DNA from 2 places in the Bacillus sp. KH172YL63 genome. Region 1 is predicted to be linked to the other one. Evidence: a T-box and tRNA genes for the amino acid it is inferred to sense, from the RefSeq annotation. Region 1 holds a T-box; the other holds one or more tRNA genes.
What was found. A T-box is a leader RNA that pairs with one kind of tRNA and senses whether it is charged. The one in region 1 lies ahead of ileS (isoleucine--tRNA ligase), so its partner is inferred to be a tRNA-Ile.
Positions count from the first base shown of each region.

Region 1 (4,179 bases):
CTTTGCATTTTAGCACAAAAGGGGAAATAAAGACACTTAAACTCGGGAAGAACAAAGAAAACGGCTTTTAAGCTTTACGAATAGGTGGATATTTTGCCGAATTGCCTCCACTCCAATGCTTCATCGAGTGTTGCACAGGTAGGGGTCATCTGAATGAAGTCAAAAGGAATTTCTTCCCCGCTCCGCTCGCAGTATCCATATTGGTGATTTTCCACACGCATCAGCGCCTGCTTTACTTCCAAGATTTCACGGTCGATATATTGCTGTATTAAAGGATGTTGAGAGTGACTGGCCTCCAGCTCTTTCAAGGATAGTATCAGTTCTTGAACAATGGATGTATATCGGTCATATGTCATCTTGATCCCTCCATTCATAGTATGGAGGAATCGACTAGAAAAGTTGTGTTGCAAGATATAGCAATTATGGAATTCCTCCCAGTCATACAAAAAAGGATCTGATCAGTTTATCCTGATCAAATCCTTTTTCTCATTACGCTAAGTGGGAATAGCTTTCTTTCACAACGGCAGCACAGCGGGTACAAAGGGTCGGATGATCCTTGTCTTCGCCGACAGTCGGTGTGACGATCCAGCAGCGGTCACATGTTTCACCTTCCGCTTTTTCCACGACGATATGATTATCACCGAGGCTAAGCGCGTTTTCTGGGGCATCAGCCACTTTGCCGCCGATTTCAAAGGCAGATACAATGAACAATTGCTTCAGGTCTTCAGTGATTGAATCCAGCAGCGCTTTCGTTTCATCATTCACGTAAAGCGTCACTTTAGCCGTCAGAGATTTCCCGATCAGCTTCTGATTACGGGCTTCTTCCAACGCTTTTAATACATCATCCCTTAATTCAAGGAATGCGCTCCATTTCTTCTTCAGCTCGGCTGTATTCGCATATTCCTTGACTTCAGGCATATCGGTCAATTGAACACTTTCCCCTTCAACACCAGGGATGTATGCCCAAACCTCGTCAGCTGTGTGAGAAAGGATCGGAGACATTAATTTCGTCAATGCAAGCAGGCATTCATACAGAACTGTTTGAATCGCACGGCGGTCATCATGATTTTCAGACTCGATATAAAGGACGTCTTTTGCGAAATCAAGATAGAATGAGCTTAAGTCCAGTGTACAGAAGTTATTCACTGCGTGATAGATGCTTGCAAATTCATACTTATCGTAGGAATTCTTTACATTTTTCACAAGATCATTCAGCTTCACGAGCATGAATTGATCTACTTCCCGCAATTGATCATATGATACTGCATTTGTACTTGGATCAAAGTCAGAAAGGTTCCCCAATAGGAAACGGAATGTGTTACGGATTTTACGATAAACTTCCGCCACCTGCTTAAGGATCGCATCTGATACACGAACGTCGGCCTGATAGTCCACGGATGCCACCCACAGACGAAGGATATCGGCACCAAGCTGTTTCATGACTTTTTCCGGTACCATGACATTGCCGAGTGATTTACTCATCTTTCTTCCATCACCGTCAAGGGCAAATCCGTGACTCAATACACCTTTATAAGGGGCTTTGCCTGTGACGGCAACAGATGTCGTCAATGACGAGTTGAACCACCCGCGGTATTGGTCGGAGCCTTCAAGGTAAAGATCTGCCGGACGCTGTAAATCATCTCTTTCTTCGAGGACAGCCTGATGTGACGATCCTGAATCGAACCAAACATCCATGATATCCTGCTCTTTGGTGAATTTTCCATTCGGGCTTCCCTCATGAGTGAAACCTTCAGGCAGAAGTTCTTTCGCTTCCTTTTCAAACCAGATATTTGATCCATGTTCACGGAAGAGTTTGGAAACATGTTCGATGGTTTCATCGGTGATGATTTCCTGACCATTTTCCGCATAGAACACAGGGATTGGCACACCCCATGCACGCTGACGAGAAATACACCAGTCTCCACGGTCTCTCACCATATTATAAAGGCGTGTCTCGCCCCAAGCAGGTACCCATTGTGTTTCGTTTACCGCTTCAAGCAGTTCTTTACGGAACTTATCGATTGACGCAAACCATTGAGCCGTTGCTCTGAAAATGACCGGTTTTTTTGTGCGCCAATCATGAGGGTATGAATGGGTGATGAAGTTCAACTTAAGTAAAGCGCCTGCTTCTTGGAGTTTTTCTGTGATCGGTTTATTGGCTTTGTCATAGAATAAACCTTCGAATCCTGGAGCTTCGGCTGTCATGACACCTTTATCATCTACCGGGCACAGGACGTCAAGGCCGTATTTCTTTCCTACCAGGAAGTCATCCTCCCCGTGTCCAGGGGCTGTATGGACGCAACCAGTACCTGAATCTGTCGTGACGTGATCACCAAGGACAACAAGTGACTCACGCTCATATAATGGATGCTTGGCAACGATATGCTCAAGTTCCGCACCTTTGACTTTCTTCGCTACCGTATAATCTTCCCATTCAAGATTTTGGGCAACGTCTTCAAGAAGTTCCTCTGCAACGACATAGCTGTTTCCATCAACGTTCACAACAACGTAGCTTAAATCTTCATGAACGGCGATTCCAAGGTTGGCAGGGATTGTCCAAGGTGTCGTGGTCCAGATGATCAATTGAGTTTCTTCTTCTAAGACACCCTTCCCTTCCGCAACGGAGAAACCAACATAAATCGATGGAGAACGTTTATCTTGATACTCAATTTCCGCTTCAGCCAGAGCCGACTCACTCGAAGGAGACCAGTAGACAGGTTTTTTACCTTTGTAGATATACCCTTTTTTGGCCATATCTCCGAATACTTTGATCTGCTGTGCTTCATATTCAGGCTTCAACGTGATATATGGATTATCCCAGTCACCGCGCACACCTAATTGCTTGAACTGTTCACGTTGGTTGTTAACCTGCTCATATGCATATTCCTCACACAATTTACGGAACTCTGCGATGGTCATTTCTTTTCGCTTTACACCTTTATTCGTCAGTGCCTGCTCGATCGGAAGACCGTGCGTATCCCAGCCTGGCACATACGGTGCATGAAACCCGCTCATGGATTTATAACGGACGATGAAGTCCTTTAGCACCTTATTCAATGCGTGCCCCATGTGAATGTTTCCATTTGCATACGGAGGTCCGTCATGAAGGATGAATAAAGGACGGTCGCTCGTTCTTTCCTGTACCTTTTTGTAGATATCCATCTCTTCCCATTTCTGTTGGGTTTCAGGCTCGCGCTTCGGTAAATTCCCTCTCATCGGGAATTCAGTTTTTGGCATCAATAATGTATCTTTGTATTCCATGAATTTTCCTCCTAGACATTTCTCTTTATTGCCATCATTTCTAAATCGATTACTTCTTAATCAGGGAATCTTCCACCACACAAAAAAAAGCTTCCTCATCCCACAAAAGGGACGAGAAAGCTTTCCCGCGGTACCACCCTCATAAAGATCGCAGACGACCTTCACTCGTTAAGATTCGTAACGTGAATAAGACGCTGCTCTTTACTTTCCTAAAAGGATTTCATGAGCAGGGCTCGAGGGTGATCTTCCGCACTTATGATCCTCACCGGGCTTCCACCATCCCCGGTTCGCTATAAGGATTTATAATAAGAACGTACTGTCCCTGTCAAAGCTTCAATATGACAATTAAGATTGTTGTTCAATTATATGAAAGTATTGCGCTTTTCGTCAAGACAATGTCTCTTCTTCTTTTAAAGTTTTTAGTTCTGTTGCATCCAGGTCGAATTCCATCAATTGTTCCCAGTCATTTGTATCAAGAAGATCCAACTGAGCTTCGATCAGCATCTTGAAACGGGTTCTGAATACTTTGGATTGCTTCTTCAGCTCTTCGATTTCAATCGCAATCTTCCGTGCTTTCGACAACGATTCATTCACGATTCGATCCGCATTTTTCTCAGCTTCCCTGATGATCAGCTTGGACTCTTTCATGGCGTTTCGTTTTACTTCTTCACCTGCTTCTTGAGCTATGACGATCGATTTGTTCAACGTCTCCTCGATGCTGGTAAAATGACCTAAACGTTCATTCAATGAGTTCAAACGTTCTTCCGTTTCTTTCTTCTCACGGATCAGAATTTCATAATCCTTGATGATCTGATCTAGAAATTCATTGACTTCATCCTCATCATAACCACGAAAGCCACGACTAAATTCTTTATTATGTATGTCTAATGGCGTTAAAGGCATGGGAGCCACCTCCAG
Region 1 covers NZ_AP022842.1:1,464,742-1,468,920, reverse strand. Annotated here, with positions in the region: gene KH172YL63_RS07330 (hypothetical protein) at 75-356, opposite strand; gene ileS (isoleucine--tRNA ligase) at 490-3,261, opposite strand; T-box leader at 3,366-3,599, opposite strand; gene KH172YL63_RS07320 (DivIVA domain-containing protein) at 3,649-4,164, opposite strand.

Region 2 (4,179 bases), 1.4 Mb from region 1:
GTAAAGCTCTGTTGTTAGGGAAGAACAAGTGCCGTTCGAATAGGGCGGCACCTTGACGGTACCTAACCGAAAGCCACGGCTAACTCACGTGCCAGCAGCCGCGGTAATACGTAGGTGCAAGCGTTGTCCGGAATTACTGGGCGTAAAGCGAGCGTAGGTGGTTCCTTAAGTCAGATGTGAAATCCCCGGCTCAACCGTGGAGGGTCATTGGAAACTGGGGAACTTGAGTGCAGAGAGGGAAGTAGAATTTCAGGTGTAGCGGTGAAATGCGTAGATATTTGGAGGAACACCAGTGGCGAAGGCGACTTTCTGGTCTGTAACTGACACTGAGGCTCGAAAGCGTGGGTAGCAAACAGGATTAGATACCCTGGTAGTCCACGCCGTAAACGATGAGTGCTAAGTGTTAGGGTTTCCGCCCCTTAGTGCTGCAGCTAACGCATTAAGACCGCCTGGGGAGTACGGCCGCAAGACTAAAACTCAAATGAATTGACGGGGGCCCGCACAAGCGGTGGAGCATGTGGTTTAATTCGATGCAACGCGAAGAACCTTACCTGGTCTTGACATCCTCTGACAACCCTAGAGATAGGGCTTTCCTTCGGGGACAGAGTACAGGTGCTGCATGGCTGTCGTCAGCTCGTGTCGTGAGATGTTGGGTTAAGTCCCGCAACGAGCGCAACCCTTGATCTTAGTTGCCAGCATTCAGTTGGGAACTCTAGGATGACTGCCGGTGACAAACCGGAGGAAGGTGGGGATGACGTCAAATCATCATGCCTTATGACCAGGGCTACACGTGCTACAATGGACGGTACAGGGCTGCAAGACCGCGAGGTTTAGCCAATCCCATAAAACCGTTCTCAGTTCGGATTGCAGGCTGCAACTCGACCTGCATGAAGTAGGAATCGCTAGTAATCGCGGATCAGAATGCCGCGGTGAATACGTTCCCGGGCCTTGTACACACCGCCCGTCACACCATGAGAGTTTGTAACACCCGAAGTCGGTGAGGTAACCTTTGGAGCCAGCCGCCTAAGGTGGGACAGATGACTGGGGTGAAGTCGTAACAAGGTAGCCGTAGGGGAACCTGCGGCTGGATCACCTCCTTTCTAAGGAAGATTTAACTAAAACGTTTGACAGTCGAAGTTTTGTTCAGTTTTGATGGTTCAATCATCAAAAACAATGATAAGCACGCCTTATCATTCATCTTTATGGGATATGGGCCTATAGCTCAGCTGGTTAGAGCGCACGCCTGATAAGCGTGAGGTCGGTGGTTCGAGTCCACTTAGGCCCACCATATTCTTCCCTTTAGGGGCCATAGCTCAGTTGGTAGAGCGCCTGCCTTGCACGCAGGAGGTCAGCGGTTCGATCCCGCTAGGCTCCACCAAAGATTTTTGCGTAAGCAAAATATCTAACCATATTGTCTCTTCTGAGACACATTTGTTCTTTGAAAACTAGATAAAGATAAATTGATAGTCAAGAAATTACCGAGTATCGCCATTTTAGGTTTTAAACCTTATGTAACAACCAATTCGGTTAAGTTATGAAGGGCGCACGGTGGATGCCTTGGCACTAGGAGCCGACGAAGGACGGGACTAACACCGATATGCTTTGGGGAGCTGTAAGTGAGCTTTGATCCAGAGATTTCGAATGGGGAACCCATTGTTCGTAATGGAACAATATCCATACTTGAATACATAGAGTATGGAAGGCAGACCAGGAACTGAAACATCTAAGTACCTGGAGGAAGAGAAAGCAATTGCGATTCCCTGAGTAGCGGCGAGCGAAACGGGATGTAGCCCAAACCAAGAGGCTTGCCTCTTGGGGTTGTAGAACACTCTATACGGAGTTACAAAGGAATGGGGTAGACGAAGAAGTCTGGAAAGACTCGTCAAAGAAGGTAACAACCCTGTAGTCGAAACGTCATTCCCTCTTGAGTGGATCCTGAGTACGGCGGAACACGAGAAATTCCGTCGGAATCTGGGAGGACCATCCTCCAAGGCTAAATACTCCCTAGTGACCGATAGTGAACCAGTACCGTGAGGGAAAGGCGAAAAGCACCCGGAAGGGGGAGTGAAATAGAACCTGAAACCGTGTGCGTACAAGCAGTCAGGAGCCCGTTAACGGGTGATGGCGTACCTTTGTATAATGAACCGGCGAGTTACGATCCCATGCAAGGTTAAGTTGATAAGACGGGGAGCCGCAGGGAAACCGAGTCTTAATAGGGCGAATTGAGTATGTGGTCGTAGACCCGAAACCAGGTGATCTACCCATGTCCAGGATGAAGTTCAGGTAACACTGAATGGAGGTCCGAACCCACGCACGTTGAAAAGTGCGGGGATGAGGTGTGGGTAGCGGAGAAATTCAATCGAACTTGGAGATAGCTGGTTCTCCCCGAAATAGCTTTAGGGCTAGCCTCATGTGTAAGAGTCTTGGAGGTAGAGCACTGTTTCGGCTAGGGGCCCTCATCGGGTTACCGAATTCAGACAAACTCCGAATGCCAAAGACTTATCCATGGGAGTCAGACTGCGAGTGATAAGATCCGTAGTCGAGAGGGAAACAACCCAGACCGCCAGCTAAGGTCCCAAAGTATACGTTAAGTGGAAAAGGATGTGGAGTTGCTTAGACAACCAGGAGGTTGGCTTAGAAGCAGCCATCCTTTAAAGAAAGCGTAATAGCTCACTAGTCGAGTCGACCCGCGCGGAAAATGTACCGGGGCTAAACGTATCACCGAAGCTGCGGATTGACACCTTTAGGTGTCAAGTGGTAGGGGAGCGTTCTAAGGACTGCGAAGCTAGACCGTAAGGACTGGTGGAGTGCTTAGAAGTGAGAATGCCGGTATGAGTAGCGAAAGATGGGTGAGAATCCCATCCACCGAATGCCTAAGGTTTCTGAGGAAGGCTCGTCCGCTCAGGGTTAGTCAGGACCTAAGTCGAGGCCGAAAGGCGTAGTCGATGGACAACAGGTTGATATTCCTGTACCACCTCTTTTCCGTTTGAGCAATGGGGGACGCGGAGGATAGGGTAAGCGCACTGCTGGATATGTGCGTCTAAGCAGTTAGGCTGATGATGAGGCAAATCCCGTCATCGTGAAGGCTGAGCTGTGATAGCGAGCGAATTATAGTAGCGAAGTTCCTGATTCCACACTGCCAAGAAAAGCCTCTAGCGAGGAAAAGGTGCCTGTACCGCAAACCGACACAGGTAGGCGAGGAGAGAATCCTAAGGTGAGCGAGAGAACTCTCGTTGAAGGAACTAGGCAAAATGACCCCGTAACTTCGGGAGAAGGTGCTCTGGTAGGGTGCAAGCCCGAGAGAGCCGCAGTGAATAGGCCCAGGCGACTGTTTAGCAAAAACACAGGTCTCTGCGAAGCCGTAAGGCGAAGTATAGGGTGTGATGTCTGCCCGGTGCTGGAAGGTTAATTGATGGGCTTAGCGTAAGCGAAGGTCTTGATCGAAGCCCCAGTAAACGGCGGCCGTAACTATAACGGTCCTAAGGTAGCGAAATTCCTTGTCGGGTAAGTTCCGACCCGCACGAAAGGCGTAACGATCTGGGCACTGTCTCCAACGAGAGACTCAGTGAAATCTATAGTACCTGTGAAGATGCCAGGTACCCGCGACAGACGGAAAGACCCCGTGGAGCCTTTACTGTAGCCTGATATTGAATTTTGGTACAGCTTGTGCAGGATAGGTGGGAGCTTTGGAAACCGGAGACGCCAGTCTTGGTGGAGGCATCGGTGGGATACTACCCTGGCTGTATTGAAATTCTAACCCGCGCCTTATCGGGGTGGAGACAGTGTCAGGTGGGTAGTTTGACTGGGGCGGTCTCCTCCTAAAGAGTAACGGAGGCGCCCAAAGGTTCCTTCAGAATGGTTGGAAATCATTCGCAGAGTGTAAAGGCACAAGGGAGCTTAACTGCGAGACCCACAAGTCGAGCAGGTACGAAAGTCGGGTCTTAGTGATCCGGTGGTTCTGCATGGAAGGGCCATCGCTCAACGGATAAAAGCTACCCTGGGGATAACAGGCTTATCTCCCCAAGAGTTCACATCGACGGGGAGGTTTGGCACCTCGATGTCGGCTCATCTCATCCTAGGGCTGTAGTCGGTCCTAAGGGTATGGCTGTTCGCCATTTAAAGAGGTACGCGAGCTGGGTTTAGAACGTCGTGAGACAGTTCGGTCCCTATCCGTCGTGG
Region 2 covers NZ_AP022842.1:37,060-41,238, forward strand. Annotated here, with positions in the region: rRNA gene KH172YL63_RS00185 (16S ribosomal RNA) at 1-1,100, shown strand, start outside; tRNA gene KH172YL63_RS00190 (tRNA-Ile) at 1,212-1,288, shown strand; tRNA gene KH172YL63_RS00195 (tRNA-Ala) at 1,303-1,378, shown strand; rRNA gene KH172YL63_RS00200 (23S ribosomal RNA) at 1,526-4,179, shown strand, end outside.
Region 2: it has a tRNA-Ile gene. The T-box ahead of ileS (isoleucine--tRNA ligase) is inferred to sense a tRNA for this amino acid. The anticodon was not compared.